DNA from 4 places in the Serratia marcescens subsp. marcescens ATCC 13880 genome. Region 1 is predicted to be linked to each of the others. Evidence: predicted binding sites of a transcription regulator. Region 1 holds the regulator's gene; each other region holds the start of a gene.

Evidence for each region. Region 1 encodes LexA, which represses DNA repair genes until DNA is damaged. Its sites were predicted from a motif close to TNCTGTATGTACATACAGNA; they were not measured.
Region 2: mutH (DNA mismatch repair endonuclease MutH) is a predicted target of LexA. The motif match lies at 3,482-3,501, and genes of this name have one in related genera.
Region 3: uvrB (excinuclease ABC subunit UvrB) is a predicted target of LexA. The motif match lies at 2,984-3,003, and genes of this name have one in related genera.
Region 4: J0F90_RS10640 (metal-dependent hydrolase) is a predicted target of LexA. The motif match lies at 2,848-2,867, and genes of this name have one in related genera.

The regions. Positions count from the first base shown of each region.
Region 1 is NZ_CP071238.1:4,628,756-4,633,951, reverse strand. It holds gene plsB (glycerol-3-phosphate 1-O-acyltransferase PlsB) at 1-1,920, opposite strand, end outside; gene J0F90_RS22165 (diacylglycerol kinase) at 2,069-2,437, shown strand; gene lexA (transcriptional repressor LexA) at 2,540-3,148, shown strand; gene dinF (MATE family efflux transporter DinF) at 3,252-4,589, shown strand; gene J0F90_RS22150 (CsbD family protein) at 4,904-5,113, shown strand.
Region 2 is NZ_CP071238.1:4,094,898-4,100,093, reverse strand. It holds gene lplT (lysophospholipid transporter LplT) at 1-298, shown strand, start outside; gene J0F90_RS19595 (NADP(H)-dependent aldo-keto reductase) at 333-1,373, opposite strand; gene J0F90_RS19590 (YgdI/YgdR family lipoprotein) at 1,579-1,797, opposite strand; gene J0F90_RS19585 (TerC family protein) at 1,953-2,669, opposite strand; gene mutH (DNA mismatch repair endonuclease MutH) at 2,763-3,449, opposite strand; gene rppH (RNA pyrophosphohydrolase) at 4,146-4,673, shown strand; gene ptsP (phosphoenolpyruvate--protein phosphotransferase) at 4,686-5,196, shown strand, end outside.
Region 3 is NZ_CP071238.1:1,335,602-1,340,797, reverse strand. It holds gene J0F90_RS06310 (gluconeogenesis factor YvcK family protein) at 1-489, shown strand, start outside; gene J0F90_RS06305 (VF530 family protein) at 496-762, opposite strand; gene uvrB (excinuclease ABC subunit UvrB) at 863-2,875, opposite strand; gene J0F90_RS06295 (hypothetical protein) at 3,407-3,613, opposite strand; gene J0F90_RS06290 (ATP-binding cassette domain-containing protein) at 3,983-4,705, shown strand; gene bioD (dethiobiotin synthase) at 4,734-5,196, opposite strand, start outside.
Region 4 is NZ_CP071238.1:2,209,921-2,215,116, forward strand. It holds gene phnX (phosphonoacetaldehyde hydrolase) at 1-640, shown strand, start outside; gene J0F90_RS10635 (L-cystine transporter) at 704-2,095, opposite strand; gene J0F90_RS10640 (metal-dependent hydrolase) at 2,277-2,825, opposite strand; gene hxpB (hexitol phosphatase HxpB) at 3,248-3,913, opposite strand; gene J0F90_RS10650 (HdeD family acid-resistance protein) at 3,981-5,196, opposite strand, start outside.

The sequences.
Region 1 (5,196 bases):
CTGGCGCAGCAGCTCGGCGCGCGATACCCGGCGGTGATGCATCACGATGCTGGCGATCAGCGACGGCAACACCAGCAGGTGGTGGATGTTGTTGCGGTAATAGGTCATCAGCACCGCCTGTTCGCGCGGCAGAATGATGATGTCGCCGATGTTGTCCTTTTCCACCTCGAACTTGTTCATGTTCAGCGCGTGATCCAGCAGCTCGTCCGGCGTTTGCGTCGGTACGGTGACGTCATGCGCGTAAGGCGCGTTGCGCATCAGCTGCAGGTAGCACTCGAGCTGTTCGACCAGCTGTTCGCGGGTCAGCGAACGCTGACGCGAGGCCAGCAGCGCGGTGGAACACAGGTTCATGGCGTTGGCCGCGGCGGCATTGTTGATGCGCACCATGATCTGGCCGGCCAGATCGTTGACCGTCGGCGTCAGCCAGCTTGGACGCTGAGCTTCGATCGGATCGATCGACTCGCGCCACTGCGGCACGTTCTGGTTGAGGTAAGCTGTCAACGGCAGCGGTTCGCCGAAGTTGACGTAACCCTGACCCAGGTTGCGCAGCTTGCGCAGGCCGCGCAGCATCTGCGGCAGGCTCTCTTTTTCCTTGGTGGCGCCGCGCAGCTCTTTGGCGTAGGTACCCACTTCCATCACGTGCTCGTAACCGATGTAAATCGGCACCAGCGTGATCGGACGGGTGCCGCCGCGCAGCATCGCCTGAATGGTCATCGACAGGGTGCCGGTCTTCGGCTCCAGCAGGCGCCCGGTGCGGGAACGGCCGCCTTCCACGAAGTATTCCACCGAGTAACCGCGGGTGAACAGCTCGCCGAGGTATTCGCGGAACACCGTCGAGTACAGCTTGTTGCCCTTGAAGGTGCGGCGGATGAAGAACGCGCCCAGGCGACGGAAGATCGGGCCGGCCGGCCAGAAGTTGAGGTTGATGCCCGCGGCGATGTGCGGCGGCACCAGGCCCTGGTGATACAGCACGTAGGACAGCAGCAGATAGTCCATGTGGCTGCGGTGGCAGGGCACGTAGACGATCTCGTGGCCGTCCTGCGCCAGCTGGCGCACGCGCTCGGCGTTGGTGACGTTGATGCCCTGATACAACCGGTTCCAGGTCCAGCTCAGCACGCGATCGGACAGACGCACGGTTTCGTAGGAGAAGTCGGCGGCGATCTCTTCCATCAACGCGATGGCGTTCTGCTGGGCCTTCTCGTGCGAGATCTTCTTGCTGCGCGCTTCGTCCTCGACCGCTTTTTCGATCGCTTTGGACGCCAACAGCTTGTTGAACAGATCCTGACGGGCCGGCAGGCTTGGGCCCACCGCGGCCAGGCGCTGGCGCGAGAAGTGCATGCGCGCCACGCGCGCCAGTTTCTGCGCGATGGTTTTATCCGTGCCGTGTTCGGTAGCCATGCGGCGCAGCGACACGGTGTTGGAGAAGCGTACGAAGCTGTCGCGGCCGAGCCACAGCACGGCGAAGAATTTCTGCACGCCGTTCAACAGACGCAGGTGCGGCGTGCCGTGGCCTTCGCGGCCCGGCGAGCGGCCGAACATGACCGAAACAGGCAGCATTTGAATGTCGAGATCCGGGTTGCTGCGATGCAGATCCAGATAGTCGTGGAACAGCTTTACCGACTCTTCTTTCGGGGTGTAGTAGCGGAACACGCGCGGGCCGTCGTGAATGAACACGTAGCTCGGCAGCACGGTGCCGTCGATCTCCAGCGAGTTGAGCGGATCGGGCAGATCCTGCGCCAGGCACTGGGTGCGCAGCGTCAGCAAATCCGCCTTGGAATTGTAAGGTAAAACATACAAAATCGGCCGTGAGGGATCCAACCCTAGCTCGGTAACCGGATCTGAAGGGATGACCTTACTTCTTACCAACAATTTAAGTGGTAAATTCAATATTTTATAATAAATTTTACGCCAACCTGACATAACAACGTGAAGCCTCTTGTTAGCAATGCGCCGCAAGCATACCAGAAACCGGGTAGCAGATCTGTGGTGTTCGAAAACCGAGAGCCGTCAGCGCGGACTGTTCTAGACTCTTTTTATTATGACCGACCTCTGAGAAAGGCACGAAAACATGGCAAACCAAGCAACCGGACTGACCCGCATCATCAAGGCCGCCGGCTATTCCTATAAAGGGCTATCCGCCGCCTGGCAGCACGAAGCGGCTTTCCGCCAGGAACTGGTGGTCACCCTTCTGGCTATCATACTGGCTGTCTGGCTGGATGTGGGTGCGATAGCGCGCATTTTATTGATCGGATCGGTAGCGCTGGTGATGATCGTCGAGATCCTGAACAGCGCGATCGAGGCGGTGGTGGATCGCATCGGCAGCGAACATCACGAGCTGTCCGGGCGGGCCAAGGACATGGGATCGGCGGCGGTGTCGCTGGCGATCGCGCTGGCGCTGTTCGTTTGGGGCACGGTCCTATGGCAGCATTTCGGCTGACGAAAAGCGCCTACTGACTGATTTTTATTTATTCTTCGGTTCCCAATCCGCGCTTACCTGTATATACTCACAGCAAGACTGTATAAACAAACAGGGGGCGGAATGAAAGCACTAACTACCAGACAGCAAGAGGTCTACGATCTGATTCGCGAGCACATTTCGCAAACGGGCATGCCGCCAACGCGTGCCGAGATCGCGATGCGTCTGGGGTTCCGTTCGCCTAACGCCGCCGAAGAACACCTGAAGGCGCTGGCACGCAAAGGCGTGATCGAAATCGTCTCCGGTGCCTCGCGCGGTATCCGTCTGCTGATGGAAGAAGAAGAAGGGCTGCCGCTGATCGGCCGCGTCGCCGCCGGCGAGCCGCTGCTGGCGCAGCAGCACATCGAAGGGCACTACCAAGTGGATCCTTCCCTGTTTAAACCGAGCGCCGATTTCCTGCTGCGGGTGAACGGCATGTCAATGCGCGACATCGGCATTCTGGACGGCGATCTGCTGGCGGTGCACAAAACGCAAGACGTGCGCAACGGCCAGGTCGTGGTGGCGCGGATCGAAGACGAAGTGACGGTCAAGCGCTTGAAAAAGCACGGCAATGTGGTTGAACTGCTGCCGGAGAACAACGAATTCCAACCGATAGTGGTCGATCTGCGTCAGCAGAATTTCACTATCGAAGGGCTGGCGGTCGGCGTGATCCGCAACGGCGACTGGATTTAATCGCCGGCCCATCACCGCCGCTCCCTGTATCAATCGCCCCTGTTTTGGGGCGTTTTTGTTTCTGACCTCGCCCTTTGTCACTCAGTCACAGGAACATCCCATCATGCGCCTGATTTCCGCCTTCACCAGCGACACCGATAAAGCCCTGTGGCGCCTCGCCCTGCCGATGATCTTCTCCAATATTACCGTGCCGCTGCTCGGGCTGGTGGACACCGCGGTGATCGGCCACCTCGACAGCCCGATCTACCTGGGGGGCGTGGCGATCGGCGCGGTGGCGACCAGCTTCCTCTTCATGCTGCTGTTATTCCTGCGCATGAGCACCACCGGCCTCGCGGCGCAAGCGCTGGGGGCACAGAACCCGCAAGCGCTGGCGCGCGCCTTTATGCAACCGCTGCTGCTGGCGCTGTTGGGCGGCGCGGCGATCGTCCTGCTGCGTTATCCGCTGATCGAACTGGCGCTGCGGATCGTCGGTGGCGATGGCGAGGTGCTGGAACAGGCGCGGCGTTTTCTTGAGATCCGCTGGTTAAGCGCCCCGGCGGCGCTGGCCAATCTGGTGCTGCTGGGCTGGCTGCTCGGCGTGCAGTACGTGCGGGCGCCGGTGATCCTGCTGATCGTCGGCAACCTGCTGAACATCGTGCTGGATATCTGGCTGGTGATGGGCCTGGGCTGGAACGTGCGGGGGGCGGCGGCGGCAACCGCCATCGCCGAATACGCTACGCTGCTGCTCGGGCTGTGGTTGGCGTGGCGGGTGATGCGCCTGCGCGGTATTACCCTGCAGATGCTGCGCCAGGCCTGGCGTGGCGATCTGCGTCGCCTGCTGGCGCTCAACCGCGACATCATGCTGCGTTCACTGTTGCTGCAACTGTGCTTTGCGTCGTTGACCATTTTCGGCGCTCGCCTGGGAAGCGAGGTGGTGGCGGTCAATGCGGTATTGATGAATCTGCTGACGTTCACCGCCTATGCGCTCGACGGTTTTGCTTATGCGGTGGAGGCTCATTCGGGCCACGCCTACGGCGCCCGGGACGACAGCCAACTGCGCAAGGTGTGGCACGCGGCCTGCAGGCAGGCAGGGCTGGTCGCGTTGGCCTTCGGCCTGGCGTATGCCGTTACCGGCCAGCAGATCGTGGCGGCATTGACCTCTTTGCCGGAACTGCGTGCGTTGGCCGCCCATTATTTACCCTGGCAGGTCATTCTGCCGCTGGTCGGGGTATGGTGCTATTTGCTGGACGGCATGTTTATCGGCGCCACGCGCGGCGCCGAGATGCGTAACAGCATGGCGGTGGCCGCTGCGGGATACGGTCTGGCGCTGTTCAGCGTGCCGCTGCTAGGCAACCACGGGCTCTGGCTGGCGCTGGCGGTGTTTCTGGCGCTGCGCGGCCTGGCGTTGGGCTGGATTTGGCACCGTCATCAGGTGCGCGGCAGCTGGTTTGCTGCACGCTAGGTCGAACGCTTTGTTGGGTTATTTATTAATTTATCTTATGTTTTATTCATGTTTGCTTACATGTTTTCAGTCCAGATCCGTTCGCGTTAGCTCGTTGTTTGTTGGCGTTTTTTGTTTTTATTGTGTTTTTTAATGGTTTTTTATTCTGCAAATTGGCTTTTTTATTTCCATGTTTAACTAGAATGAATCATGTGGCTGGTAAATGAAGGGGAGCGTTGCTTCTTAAGGTGAAGGGAGCATCAGCCAGAAAAGTTTCTGGTTAACCCCGGCCGGCGACAGGGATCACTGATTCACCACAGGTTAACGGAGAGACTATGAATAAAGATCAAGCCGACGGTAACTGGAAGCAGCTGAAAGGCAAAGTGAAAGAGAAATGGGGCAAGCTGACCGATGACGATCTGACGGTCATCGAAGGGAAACGCGAACAGCTGGTCGGCAAAATCCAGGAGCGCTACGGTTACCAGAAAGAGGCGGCCGAAAAAGAGGTGAAAGCCTGGGAAGATCACACCAAACACCGCTGGTAATCTGCAGGGCCGCCATTGAAGGCGGCTTGCACAGCGCAGGCCGGCGTCGCTCCATCCTCTGGCGCTCCGGCCGCAGGTACAGG
Region 2 (5,196 bases), 530 kb from region 1:
GTTTGCGTTGCAAACGACCATGCTCAATGCCTACGTCTTGCTGGCGATCATCGGCATGCTGGGGGGCTTCTTCGTGGTGCCGCTCAATGCGTTGCTGCAGGAGCGGGGCAAGCATTCGGTCGGCGCCGGCAATGCGATCGCGGTGCAAAACCTGGGTGAAAACGCCGCCATGTTGCTGATGCTGGGCCTGTATTCTTTAGTCGTGAAGCTGGGCGTGCCGGTGGTGGGCGTCGGCGTAGGGTTTGGCGTGGTGTTTGCGCTGGCGATTAGCGCATTGTGGTGGTCTCAGCGGCGGTGAAACGGGGCGCAGCCTGGCTGCGCCCTCAGAGGAATTAAGGCGCCGGAATGGTAAACCGGGTGTGGATTTCTTCGAGCGCCTGCAGCACGTCCTCATCCAGAATGACGTCAAGGCTGTCGAGGTTGATTTTCAACTGATCCACCGAGGTGGCGCCCAACAGGGTGCTGGCGACGAACGGCTGCTGACGCACGAAGGCCAAGGCCATCTGCGAAGGATCCAGTCCGTGTTTTTTGGCCAGCGCCACGTATTCGGCGATCGCCAACTGGGTTTGCTGCCCTGAATAACGGTTGAAGCGGGTGAACAGCGTATTGCGCGCGCCGGCCGGTTTTGCGCCGTTGAGGTATTTACCGCTCAGGGTGCCGAACGCCAGGCTGGAATAGGCCAGCAGTTCCACCCCTTCGTGCTGGCTGATCTCGGCCAGGCCAATCTCAAAGCTGCGGTTCAGCAGGCTGTACGGGTTTTGAATCGACACGATGCGCGGCAGCTCATGTTTCTCCGCCAGCTGCAGGTAGCGCATCACGCCCCAGGGCGTTTCATTGGAAACCCCGATATAGCGGATCTTGCCGGCGCGCACCTGCTCGGTCAGCGCCTCCAGCGTTTCCAACAGCGTGACCGTGGCTTTGTCGTCGGTGTATTGATAGTTGAGTTTGCCAAAGCAGTTGGTGGCGCGCTGCGGCCAGTGCAATTGATAAAGATCGAGATAATCGGTGTTCAGCCGTTTGAGGCTGGCGTCCAGCGCGGCGCGGATGTTCTTGCGATCGAGCGCCTGCTGCGGGCGGATGCTGCTGTCGGTGCCGCGCACCGGCCCCGAAACTTTGCTGGCCAGGACGATTTTTTCGCGATTGCCGCGCGCCTTGATCCAACTGCCGATATAGCTCTCGGTCAGGCCCTGGGTTTCCGGGCGGGGCGGCACCGGGTACAGTTCGGCGGTGTCTATCAGGTTCACGCCTGCGGCCAATGCATAGTCCAGTTGCGCATGGGCGTCGGCTTCGCTGTTCTGTTCGCCAAAGGTCATGGTGCCCAGTCCCAGCACGCTCACTTCTAAAGAACTGTGGGGAATACGGTGGTATTGCATTAACGGCCTTCCTTTCTTGTTAGCGCTGACGGGCCGCGCGGCCCGGTGAAACAGGAGCCCAATTCAGAAGACGGCGCAAAGTCCGTCGGGCGGCGATGTCGCCTTTCCTGACTATAACCAAGCGGTGAAGATGGGGGAAGCGGATTCAGTGCGCAGGCGAATGAGGGCTACCGCGCTTGAACGGGCGATAGCCAGCGAGCGGTGATTAGCGTTCGATAACCTGGGAAACCTGATCGCCGTTGATCTGGCGGTGGTTGCCTTTCTCGTCTTTATAACTGATGAGTCCGGTGTCTGTGTCGATCTCCGGTTTGCCTTGCGTCAGGATCATGTTGCCGTCTTTAGTCGCCATGACGTAGTCGCTGGAACATCCCGCCAAACCGGCGGCCATAACCAGCGCAGACACTGCCATTACCCACTTTTTCATCCTGCGGATCCTCGATTATGCAGAAAACAATGTTCTTTCAAGATTAGCAAACTCTTGGCCGGGGGCGTCTCAGATAAGTCTTTATCTGATAAGAAAAAGTGAAATGAGGGGGCAATGAAACGGCGGAAGCCGCCGGTGGCGGCTTCCATATCGCGTTATTCCGGCGCGTGATTTTTTTTGCTGCGCATCAGATTGAGCGCTTCTACCGACATGGAGAAGAACATGGCGAAATAGATGTAGCCTTTCGGCACGTGCACTTGGAAGCTTTCCAGCATCAGCGTGAAGCCCACCAGGATCAGGAACGCCAGCGCCAGCATTTTTACCGACGGATGGCGGTTGACGAACTCGCCGATCGGCCGGGCGGCGAACATCATCACGCCGACGGCGATCACCACCGCCGCCATCATGATGAACAGATGGTCGGAAAGGCCCACGGCGGTAATCACCGAATCCAGACTGAAGATGATATCCAACAGCATGATTTGCACTATCGCGCCGAAGAAGCTGTGCACCTTGGTGTGGTGCTCTTCTTCCGAACCTTCGATGGTTTCGTGGATCTCTTTGCTGGCTTTCCAGATCAGGAACAATCCCCCCAGCAGCAGGATTAAATCGCGGGCGGAAATGGCGTGATCCAGCACGGTGAACAGCGGGTGCGTCAAGCGGATCACCCAGGCGATGGAGGCCAGCAGCGCCAGGCGCATCAGCATGGCGGCGGCCAGCCCGAGCCGGCGAGCTTTGTTCTGTTGCGCTTTGGGCAGCTTGGCTACCACCAGCGACAGAAAAATGATGTTATCAATACCCAGTACGATCTCAAGAATGGTTAGCGTACCTAACGCTAACCAGGCATTGGGATCCATAATCCATTCGAACATTGCCCGACACACCTTAATAAATGCAAAGCGTGAATTATACGCGTTTATCGCGGCGCTGACAGGGTTAGCTAAACCAGAGTTAAACGAAATCGCTTAGATTGAGAAATGTCTTGCCAGCAGCGCGCCGGTAAAGCCCTTTTTCAGATAGAAACCGCGCGGCAGCGTCATGATAGGTTGCCCCTGTTCGCCGATGGCTTCGGTGAGCGCCTTGTTGTTGGCCGCTTTGGGGCGCAGTTGCAGCACTTCGCCGTGGCGTGCGGTGATGCGTTCTACGTGACCGAGCACGATCAGATCCATCAGTTCTTCCCAATCGCGGCGCAACCTCTCTTCTTCTGCAAGGCTCGGGCTCCACAGCAGCGGCGAACCGACGCGGCGCTGGGCCAGCGGGATTTGCCGTTCGCCTTCTACCGGTATCCACAACACGCGTGCCAGCTTGTGGCGAACGTGGCTGCTGGCCCAGGTGACGCCGCTGTTGCCGGTGAGCGGGGCGACGCAGACGAAAGTGGTTTCCAGCGGTTTGCCGGCGGCGTCGACAGGAATGGTTTTCAGCTCAATGCCCAACTCGGGAAAATCCTGTTCCGGTTTGCTGCCGGCCATGGCGCCGAGGTACAGCTCCAGCAGCATGCCCACCCAGCCTTTATCGCGTTTCAGATCCTTGGGGATCGGCAATTGCGCACGGGCGGCCAGTTCGCCAAAGCTGAAGCCGGCCAGCGCCTGAGCGCGCTCGAACAGCTGCCGTTCATTTTCCGGCGGGGGCGGCAAAGGGGATAAAAATGCCATAAATCAAGCCTGTCGAATTTGGTTGAAAAACGTACTGCAATTATACACGGCGAGCGATAACCGCTATCGCCTGGGGAAAAGAATAATAGTAGCATGATTTTACATGACTTTTTTTCTTTCTTTACGCGGGCGACAATGCACTCGCGGGGCTTGTTCACCTGAAGCCACCGACAATAAACAGGATCTTACACCTATTTATCCACAGATTTATGGGATAACCCAAATTTTTACCGATCACTGGTTCAATTTACAGCCTTGACTCAGGCGGGTTTTTACGAACTTGTCCGTTTTGTGCGTAACTTGCCCGGATAATCTGTGGATAAAAACGGCGTTGGTGGATCTTTCGCCAGGGTAAGATCCTTACCGTGCATAGATCACATTTTTGTCCTGTGTATCACTGCGAGATATTACTTAACTATATGTTTTTAGTCTTAATATTTGTTTTTAGGTATGAGGGCGGATTTTAGGGGACGAGAGTTTTACCGGCTTATCCCTCGAGTTCTGCACACACCTATCCACAGAAAAAGTGAATAAAACCGGTCTGAAAGGCTGGGGTATGTTTATAACTTTGCCAATATCTGTGAGTTATCCCAATGTTATCCGGCCCGCAGCGCCGTAAAGCAGTGGTTTACCGCCTGTAGCTTGTGTGAAACAATCAGGACATCTATGCGAATTTAAGCTTATCGAGGTAGTCCGGTGATCGATGATGATGGCTACCGCCCGAATGTTGGTATCGTAATCTGTAATCGTCAGGGGCAGGTCTTATGGGCCCGCCGTTACGGTCAGCACTCCTGGCAGTTTCCCCAAGGTGGGATTAACCCTGGCGAAACTGCGGAGCAGGCGATGTACCGTGAGCTGTTCGAAGAAGTGGGGCTGAGTAAAAAGGATGTGCGCATCCTGGCTTCGACCCGCAACTGGTTGCGCTATAAATTGCCGAAACGTTTGGTGCGTTGGGACACAAAGCCGGTTTGTATCGGCCAAAAGCAAAAATGGTTTTTGTTGCAGCTACTGTGCAATGACGCTGATATCAATATGCAGCGCAGCAGCACGCCGGAGTTCGACGGTTGGCGCTGGGTGAGCTTCTGGTATCCGGTGCGCCAGGTGGTGTCGTTCAAACGCGACGTCTACCGCCGGGTGATGAAAGAATTCGCCGTGACCGTGATGCCGATGCAAGAGCAGGCGGCGCCGCGGCAGGCTCCCGCTTATCGCCGAAAGAGAGGTTAAGTTAAGCCGACTATGCTCACGCGCTTGCGAGAAATTGTAGAGAAGGTGGCCGCGGCGGCCAGTCTGACGGATGCGCTGGATCTGCTGGTCAATGAAACCTGTCTGGCGATGGACACCGAAGTGTGTTCCATCTACCTGGCGGACAACGATCGCCGCTGCTACTACCTGATGGCCACGCGCGGGCTGAAAAAGCCGCGTGGGCGCACTATCGCATTGGCGTTTGACGAGGGCGTCGTCGGGTTGGTCGGCCGCCGAGCCGAGCCTATCAACCTGGCCGATGCCCAAAGCCACCCCAGTTTCAAATACGTTCCGCAGGTGAAAGAGGATCGTTTCCGATCCTTCCTCGGGGTGCCGATCATTCATCGGCGCCAACTGCTGGGGGTGCTGGTGGTGCAGCAGCGCGAGCTGCGCCAGTTCGATGAAAGCGAAGAGTCTTTCATGGTCACCCTGGCCACGCAGATGGCCGGGATCTTGTCACAGTCGCAGCTCAACGCCATTTTCGGCCAGTATCGCCAAACGCGCG
Region 3 (5,196 bases), 1.8 Mb from region 1:
GAAGGCAATCACGTTTACGGTGAAGTGAATGTCGATCAACTGGCCCACATGCCGCAGGAGCTGATGCTGTCGCCCCCGGTCAACGCCACGCGCGAAGCGCTGGACGCCATCGCGCAAGCCGACGTGATCCTGATCGGGCCGGGCAGCTTTCTCACCAGCCTGATGCCGCTGCTGCTGCTGGACGATCTCACCCAGGCGCTGCGCCGCAGCAGCGCCAGCATGATCTATATCGGCAACCTCGGCCGCGAGCTGAGCGTGGCCGCCGCGGCGCTGTCGTTAAAGGATAAGCTGACGCTGATGGAAGAGAAGATCGGCCGCCGGATGATCGATGCGCTGATCGTCGGCCCGGCGGTGGACGCCAGTGAAGTGCAGGATCGGGTGGTGATTCAACAGCCGCTGGAAGCGAGCGACATCCCCTACCGCCACGATCGCCAACTGCTGCGCCAGGCGCTGGATCACGCGCTGGTGGAGCTGGCCGCCCGCCGCTGACCGAATTTAACCGTCTCGCCCGCGCAGCCAGGGATTATCGCTGGCCGGGGCGGGATGGCTGACCATATCGATATACAGATCTTCCACCTCTTTGCGCGCCCAGGGCGTGCGACGCAAAAACTTCAGGCTGGACTTGATGCTCGGATCGCTGCGGAAGCAGTTGATGCGAATGCGCGCGCCCAGTTCGGACCAACCGTAGTGATCCACCAGTTTATTCAGCAGTTGCTCCAGCGTCACGCCGTGCAGCGGGTCTTTAGACTGGTGTTGGCTCATGTTCGGTACTCTTCGTGGTCAAATCGGGCCGCACACCATAACAGCTTTGGCGCGGCCGACAAGGAATTTTGACGCCCACGGCGCGGGCGCCGTCCAACGGTCAGGAAATCGCGATGAACTGCTCGCGCAGCTGGTGGATCTCGTCGCGCAGCGCAGCCGCCTGCTCGAACTCCAGGTTTTGCGCGTGGGTGTACATCTGCGCTTCCAGATCGCGGATTTTCTGATCCAGCGCTTTCGGCGTGAGGTTCTGGAGCTGAGCGCCGCCGTCCACTGCCTTGCTCCTGCCTTTACCCTTGGCGCGGTTGACCGGCTGACCGATCTGCAGAATGTCGCCGATCTTCTTGTTCAGCCCCTGCGGCACGATGCCGTTGGCTTCGTTATAGGCCTGCTGCTTGGCGCGGCGCCGCTCGGTTTCACCGATCGCCTTGGCCATCGAATCGGTGATGCGATCGCCATACAGGATCGCCTTACCGTTCAGGTTACGCGCCGCGCGGCCGATGGTCTGGATCAGCGAACGTTCGGAACGCAGGAAGCCTTCCTTGTCGGCGTCCAGAATCGCCACCAGCGACACCTCAGGCATGTCGAGCCCCTCACGCAACAGGTTGATGCCCACCAGCACGTCGAACTCGCCCAGACGCAGGTCACGAATGATTTCGACCCGTTCCACGGTATCGATATCCGAGTGCAGGTAGCGCACGCGCTCGCCATGCTCTTCCAGATATTCGGTCAGGTCTTCCGCCATGCGTTTGGTCAGGGTGGTCACCAGCACGCGCTCGTTGATCGCCGCGCGCTTGCGGATCTCGGAGAGCAGATCGTCCACCTGGGTGGCGACCGGCCGCACTTCCACGATCGGATCCAGCAACCCGGTCGGCCGCACCACCTGATCGATCAGATCGCCGCCGGATTTCTCCAGCTCATATTTGCCCGGCGTGGCGGAAACATAGATGGTCTGCGGCGCCAACGCCTCGAACTCCTCGAAGCGCAAGGGGCGGTTGTCCAGCGCCGACGGCAGACGAAAGCCGTACTCCACCAGCGTTTCCTTGCGCGCGCGGTCGCCCTTGAACATCGCGCCAATCTGCGGAATGGTCACGTGGGATTCGTCGACCACCAGCAGGCCGTCCGCCGGCAGGTAGTCGAACAGCGTCGGCGGCGGCTCGCCCTCGGCGCGCCCGGAAAGGTAGCGCGAGTAGTTTTCGATGCCCGAGCAGTAGCCCAGCTCGTTCATCATCTCCAGATCGAACTGGGTGCGCTGCGTCAGGCGCTGCTCTTCCAGCAGCTTGTTGTTGGCCAGCAGCACCTTGCGGCGGTCCGCCAGATCGACCTTGATCTCTTCCATCGCCTGCATGATCCGCTCGCGCGGCGTCACGTAGTGCGATTTCGGGTAGATGGTAAAACGCGGCACCACCTGTTCAATCTGGCCGGTCAGCGGATCGAACAGCGACAACCGCTCCACTTCTTCGTCGAACAGCTCGACGCGCAACGCCAGCTCGTCCGATTCCGCCGGGAAGATATCGATCACCTCGCCGCGCACGCGGAAAGTGGCGCGCTGGAAAGCCTGATCGTTGCGGGAATACTGCAGCTCCGCCAGGCGGCGCAAAATGGAGCGCTGATCGATGATCATCCCCTGGGTCAGATGCAGCATCATCTTCAGGTAAAGATCCGGATCGCCCAGGCCGTAGATCGCCGACACCGACGCCACCACCACCACGTCGCGCCGCTCCAACAGCGCCTTGGTGGCGGAAAGACGCATCTGCTCGATGTGCTCGTTCACCGAAGCGTCTTTTTCAATGAAGGTGTCGGAGCTGGGCACGTAGGCTTCCGGCTGGTAGTAGTCGTAGTAGGAGACGAAGTACTCCACCGCATTCTCTGGGAAAAACGCTTTCATCTCGCCGTACAGCTGCGCCGCCAGCGTCTTGTTCGGCGCCAGCACCATGGTCGGCCGATTCAGATCGGCTATCACGTTGGCGATGGTGAACGTCTTGCCCGAACCGGTGACCCCCAGCAGCGTCTGGTGCGCCAGGCCGTCTTCCAGCCCCTCTTCCAGCTTGCGGATGGCTTCCGGCTGATCGCCGGCCGGTTTGAACTCGGAATGCAGTTTGAAAAGTTTACTCATTGCTCGGCTACCCTGTGGAGATGCGCGCGCTCAGGCGGCCAGCCGGCTCTGCGCCGGACATGGCCCCTAATTATGGAAAGTGTCGGCGATTTGCGCCAGTGCCCATGATACTGGATATAAAACCAGCTTCAAGCGGATTCGTCGCCGCGCCCGGCACTGCGGCAATGCCGTTGCACCGTGACGTTACAGCGGGGTGACATTTTTATTGTCAATAACAGATTTATCCCCAGAACTTGCCGCGAATTAACTTATTGATAGCACCGCGTCGAAAAATCATACATAGAGACCTGATCAATACCCCTGCGTCTTGATTTTAATTAATCTATTGATATATAAGATATTTAATAAAAAGACGAGAATGCGGGCAAAGCGAACAGAACCCGCGTCCGCTCTCGCTTTACAGCGTTTTTCTAAATCTAATACACAAGGTTATCCACAGGAATAGTGGATAACTCTCACCGCCCCGCCCGGGGCGGGAGTTACAGAAAGAAAGCTTTTCGCCCTTTACACTCGCCAAAATGGCTTTTTTAGTTATTTTTTCATAAAAATATCGCTTTGTTTATGCCGATTAATACTAAAAATCCCCATTGCCAAAATCGCATCGGCCCCTTTCTCGCGGATCGCGCTTGACGGCGGCGCAATGCCTTGCACCATGCCCTCACCGAAGAGCACCACAAGAGTGCAAAAAACGTCCGGGTTAACTTCCCCGCGTATTTTCAGGCTGTCACGGCAGCGCACGTCAGGCCTGACCAGCGGTTAACAAGGCGATAACAATCCCCGTTTTCACCCGGCGGTAAAACTGGCCTGAGAGTTGCTTTATCTTCCTGCGTATAAATGCGGTGCGGCAGCGTGATGCGCTGCCAGCCGCAGCGTGTACCCCTCGCGGTGCTATCGCCTGTAAAAGCGCAAGAACGACACCAAGTCGTCACAAGCGTCGTTTTTAACGACATATTGACTGTCATTCCGTCCACCGCAGACCTTGCTCTGGCTCATTGGACGGACGGCATCTTGTTCCAGACATTGCCACACTCGGGAAATTCGCCGCGCATGCGGCCTTTGCTGTCCCCCGCCAACGAGTGAAACGAGCGTCTATGAGGAGAATGCCAAATGCTGAGCCTGAGATCGGTCAATCAATTCTACGGTCAAAACCACACCCTGTGGGACATCAACCTGGAGCTGCCGCGCGGCCAGTGCACCGTGCTGCTCGGGCGCAACGGCGTGGGCAAGACCACGCTGGTCAACTGCATCATGGGGCATTTGCCGGTGGTGAGCGGCAGCATGACCTGGCAGCCGGCGGATCAGCCGCCGCAAAACCTGCTGCTGCAACCGATGGAGCGCCGCGCGGCACTGGGCATCAGCCACGTCCCGCAAGGGCGGCAACTCTTCTCGCAGCTGAGCGTGGAAGAGAATCTGCAGGTGGCGCAGATGGCCGTGCGCGGCGCCCCTCGCCGCATTCCGCCGCTGATCTACAGCCTGTTTCCCAATTTGCGCCAGATGCGTACCCGCCGCGCCGGCGATCTGTGCGAAGGCGCCCAGCGCCAGTTGGCGATCGGTCGTGCGCTGGCGCAGGAGCCGGCGCTGCTGATCCTCGACGAACCCACGGCGGGCGTGCCGCCCTCGATCGCCGCCGACATCGGCAACGTGATCCGCAGGCTCAACTATGAATTGGGCATGACCATTTTGCTGGTAGAACATCAGCTGCCGTTCGTGCGCCGGGTGGCGGACCGCTTTTGCCTGTTGGATAGCGGGCGCACCGTGGCGCACGGCGCGCTGGCGCAGCTGGATGAGGCGCTGATCGGCGCCGGGCTGGCGGGACAGGAAGGAAGATGAGGGGGGGTCCCCCTCATGGGGCGTTTGTTTATAGCAGGCTGATGTCCAGATACTGCCCCAACCGCGCCCGTTCGGCCTGCGGCAGGTGCGGGATTTCGCCCAGCAGCGGCGCCGGCAGCATGCGGCGCAGCGTGGCCAGGTATTCCTGATGCCGCCGCCCCGGCGGCGTCACGTCGTTGGCGATCCAACCGGCCAGCGTCAGCCCCGCCTGTTGCACCGCCTGCGCCGTCAGCACCGCGTGGTTGATGCACCCCAGTTTGATGCCCACCACCAGGATCACCGGCAGTTGCTCCTGCCGTACCCAGTCGGCGAAGGTGTACTCCGCCGACAGCGGAGTAAACCACCCGCCGGCGCCCTCGACCAGCACCCAGTCGGCGCGCTGCTCCAGCCGGCGCAGGCCGTCGGACAGCCGCGCCGCGTCGATCGGCCGGCCTTCATCGGCGCTGACGATATGCGGCGAGGTCGGTTCGGCAAAAACGTAAGGGTTCACT
Region 4 (5,196 bases), 2.4 Mb from region 1:
GGCGCTAGGCAAACTGCCGGCGGTCGACGCGCGTTGGCGACAGAAGCTGGGCCGCTCGATGAGCCATCAAGACATCGACGCGCTTTATCAGGCGTTTATGCCGCTGCAAATCGCCAAAGTGATCGACTTCGCCGATCCCATTGAGGGCGTGCCGCAGGTGATTGCCGGGCTGCGCGAACAGGGCATTAAAATCGGCTCCTGCTCCGGTTATCCGCGCGCGGTGATGGAGGTGCTGGCGCCGGCCGCCGCGCAGCGCGGTTACGCGCCGGATTACTGGGTCGCCACTGACGATCTCGCGGCCGGCGGGCGGCCGGGGCCGTGGATGGCGTTGCAGAACGTCATCGTGCTGGGCATCGATGCGGTGGCGCACTGCGTGAAGGTGGATGACGCGGTGCCGGGCATTGCCGAAGGGCTGAACGCCGGGATGTGGAGCGTCGGGCTGGCGCTGTCCGGCAACGAGTTCGGCGCTACCTGGTCGGAGTACCGTCAAATGGCGGCGGGGGAAATAGCGCAGCGTCGCACGGCGGCCGCCGATAAGCTGTACGCGGCGGGCGCGCATTATGTGATAGACACGCTGGCGCAATTACCGGATGTGATCGCCGATATCAACCGGCGGCTGGCGAACGGCGAGCGGCCGTAACGACCGAAAGCGGGGCATAAAAAAACCGGGGATAATCCCCGGTTTTTTTGTTCTGAGACGGCGTTAGCGGTGAGCCAGTTCGACTTCGTCTTCGCTGTCCATCACGGCTTTGTCGGTTTGCTTCATCAGCTGGCTGGTGATGGTACCTGCCGCCATGGAGCCGTTGACATTCAGCGCGGTGCGGCCCATGTCGATCAACGGTTCGACCGAGATCAGCAGCGCGACCAGCGTCACCGGCAGGCCCATCGCCGGCAGCACGATCAGCGCGGCGAAGGTGGCGCCGCCGCCCACGCCCGCCACACCGGCGGAGCTGATGGTGACGATGCCGACCAGGGTGGCGATCCACACCGGATCCAGCGGGTTGATGCCGACGGTCGGCGCAACCATCACCGCCAGCATCGCCGGGTAGAGGCCCGCACAGCCGTTCTGGCCAATGGTGGCGCCGAACGACGCCGAGAAGCTGGCGGTGGATTCCGGCACGCCCAGACGACGGGTCTGCGCTTCCACGTTCAATGGAATGCTGGCGGCGCTGGAGCGGCTGGTGAAGGCGAAGGTGATCACCGGCCACACCTTGCGGAAGAACTTCATCGGGTTCACGCCGGTGAAGGCCAGCAGGATGGCATGTACCACGAACATGATGGCCAGGCCGATGTAGGAGGCCACCACGAAGCTGCCGAGCTTGACGATGTCGTGAATGTTGGAACCGGCGACCACTTTGGTCATCAGCGCCAGCACGCCATACGGCGTCAGCTTCATGACCAGACGCACCAGCTTCATCACCCAGGCCTGCAGGGTGTCGATAGCCACCAACACGCGCTCGCCTTTCGGCTTGTCGTCTTTCAGCAGCTGCAGCGACGCCACGCCGAGGAAGGTGGCGAAAATCACCACGCTAATGATCGACGTCGGGCTGGCGCCGGTCAGATCGGCGAACGGGTTTTTCGGGATGAACGACAGCACCATCTGCGGCACGGTCAGGTCGGCCAGTTTGCCCACGTAGTTGGTCTGGATCGCCGTCAGGCGCGCGCTTTCCTGCGCGCCCTGCACCAAGCCTTCGGCGGTCAGGCCGAACAGGTTGGTGACCAGCACGCCCACCAGCGCGGAGATCAGCGTGGTGAACAGCAGCGTGCCGATAGTCAGTACGCTGATTTTGCCCAGAGAAGAGGCGTTATGCAGCTTGGCCACCGCGCTCAGGATCGAGGCGAACACCAGCGGCATGACGATCATTTGCAGCAGTTGCACATAGCCGTTGCCGACGATGTTGAACCAGCTGATGGATTCTTTCAGTACCGGGTTGTCGGAGCCGTACACCAGCTGCAGGCCCAGACCGAACACCACGCCGACCACCAGGCCGACCAGCACTTTTTTCGCCAGGCTCCATTGCTTGTGGCGGGTTTGCGCCAGCAGCAAAAGGAGCGCGACAAACACCAGCACGTTAATCACGAGCGGAAGATTCATCCCCAATGTCTCCAATAATCTTTCTTATAAAAACGACAACGCATCACGTATGTCGCGATGTAAATATCGTAACAGTTTGCCGAGTGGCCCACTTATATCCAAATGGAATTTGATATAGCTTTTTGTGTGTTTTTGTTCGTTTTATATACTTCAAGGTGATGGGTTGAGCGTTTTTTTGTGATCAGAGTCTGATATTTCTGATTTGCTCGACATAGGATTGCACCGGCAGGGTGAAATCACCTTGCCAGCAGATGGCAAACGCCACCAGGCACAGACACAGCACCCGCTCCAGCTGGTTGCCTTTTTGCGAGTTGAGCAGCGGCAGGCGAAAACGCCAGCGGCATGGCCACAGCAGCGGCACGCCGGCGGGGGTGAGCATATCGGCCAGCAGATGGCTGAAGTAACCGATGATCATGGCGTGCAGCGCGTCGGCAGGGATCGGCCAGCTGCGCGGCACGTCCAGCTGGAACAGCGCCATGCCGCCGGCGATCGCCAGCAGGCTGTGGGTGAAACCGCGGTGGCCGAAGGCGCGGGCGATGGGCAAGGCGATCCAGCGCAGGCGCTGGCCCAGCACCGACTTGGGGTGATCGATGTCCGGCAGCAGCGAGGTCAGCAGCGCGGCGGGTATGATGTGCCACCAGTCGCCGGTAGCCAGCTCTGGCGTCACTTCCGCCTTCTTGGCGAAGATCGCGCAAGCGACAGAGAATATAAGGTGTCCTTCCGCGGTCATGCTGTTGCGATTCCGGCTGGTAAACTGTTAATTTATCCAGTATATGGGAAAATTCCCAGTAGTGGAAGCAGTTACCCTGTAACCAATTGTTTATTTTTCCCTGTTTTACAACGGCTTGTTACGGCAATGCGTAACAAATCATCGATTTTGACGGGCGAGAACAAAAAGCGGGCAATGGGTGATGCATTAAGATGAGAAAAAAGGACGGTGGCTTGGCGTGTGGCGGGAGGAAGCGGCGGCCCTGAACAGCGCTGCGTGGCAGTGACAACGCTCCGCGGACCGTCGCTTTCCTGCCGCCCAGCATAATAATAACAACATGCTAATTCAATAATAATGAAACGCTGTTTTGTTTATTTTGCGGTACGGATCCCTTTTATAACGCAGAGCGGCAAAAGCAGGGCGCCGGCGGCCGGCGCCGCTGGTCAGGCAAAGTGAGCGGCAGTGAGCTGTTCCAGGGTCTCCAGCTTGTGGTCTGCCAGCGCCCAGCGCGGATCGTGACGGTATTCGGCCGCCGGGATGACGATGGAACGCATGCGCGCGGCCTTGGTGGCGATCATGCCGTTAAAGGAGTCTTCCAGCGTGATGCAGCGCAGCGGATCGCTGCCCAGGCGTTCGGCGGCGATCAGGTAGACCTCCGGGTGCGGCTTGCTGTATGGCAGGTATTCGGCGGAAACCAGCTGATCGAAGTAACCTTCAAGATCGAACATCTTCAGCACCTGCCGTTGCATGTGCAGCGGCGAGGCGGAGGCGAGGCCGATGTTCAGCCCCTGACTGCGGCACAGCTCCAGCGCCTGCTGGACGCCCGGCAGCAGCGGGCGCGTCTCGTGCACCAGCTCGATGGCGCGCTCGATAATCCGCGCCGACACCTCATCGAGCGAAACCCCTTGCCACGGCATCGCCTGGTACCACATCTTCACCACCAGATCGATGCGCAGCCCCAGCGTGTCCGGCAGCTTGTGACGATCGGACAGATCCAAACCCAGCGCACCGAAGATATCCAGCTCGGCCTGCAGCCACAGCGGTTCCGAGTCGATCAACAAGCCGTCCATATCAAAAATTGCGGTTTCAATGCGTTGCGAATAAGCCATTAGCGGTTAACTCCTGTCGGCGCGGGTGGGTGAATGTGCCGACACTCTATCATCGCCGGCGGCGAGACTAAAATCTTTGCCTGCGCGTGTGGCTTTTGCCAAAGCGAAGGATAGTCCACATTTCGCGCAGCTTTAGCCACCAACGTTGGTGCTGGCGCTCGGTAACCTGTTGCAACATGCGCGCATAGTCCAGCACCAAGCCTGGCGTCCAGGTCATGCTTTCGCCACGGCTGCGCAGTACCGCCAGCATCCACAGGTTGGGATCCAGCACCAGCAGCAGAAAACGGCGCCACAGATGTTTATCGCCCAGCACGCCTTCCAACGCGCTGTCGAGCGCGCCGATGACCGTGGTGGAGCAGTTGCGCCGAGTCAGGTTGTAGGTGGCGTCCTGCCGATAACGCAGCCAGAATGCGCGCAGCGCCGCCGGGTTATAGCGGTAGAATTGAATTTTCTTGTCCGGTGGGCACCAGGCGGCGATCTCGCCCGGCAGGTCGGGCAGGAAACGCCCGTCGACGTTGTTCTGTTCGCCGGCATGCAACAACTGGCGGAAATCCTGAACGGAATGGCTGATGTCGTTGAGCGGGTAGTGGCTGATATATACATCCGGCGCGAGCGCCAGAGCGGCGTGACCGGTGGAGATATTGCCGCCGCCGTCGACCGCCGCGATGTATCGGTCGACGATGTAACGCCGGCGCGGATCTTTAGCCGCACCAATCGGTGTCCAGACATACACCGTGAGCGGTGCAGTCTCATCCTCCGGGGGCGGTGGCTGCCGCGCGGGGTGCTGATTCAGAGAGAAGCTTGTCAGTCTGCGGGCGATACGCAATAAGGCCCAGCCGGAAAGCACCATCATCACGCCGAGGCAAAAGGGCACCGTCATCCGATGCGGCGCTGGCCAGCCGACAAAAATCATCAATGAAAGCAGGATCTCACCGCCGCCCGCCAGCGCCACGCCTTTCCATCGACTGTGTTGAATCACCGTGGAGGAGGCGATGCGCACGGCGCCGTCAAGCAGCAGCGCGCTGCCAAACACCACGGTGGCAACGATGTTATCGTCTGCGGGCACGTCCAACGTTAAAAAGGCCATAAACACGAAGCCCAGCCCCTTCAGCAGCACCGGCCTGCTGGCCGAAGAGCCGATCACCAGCGCGGCGGATATCGCCACCAGTCCCTCCAGCGCCAGGATGATCGCCAGCGCATCCAGCGCCAGCATGGACCGGCCATCCTGCAGTATGTCGAACAGCATCAGCGCCCCTGCGGCTATCCACAGCCAACCGAACAGC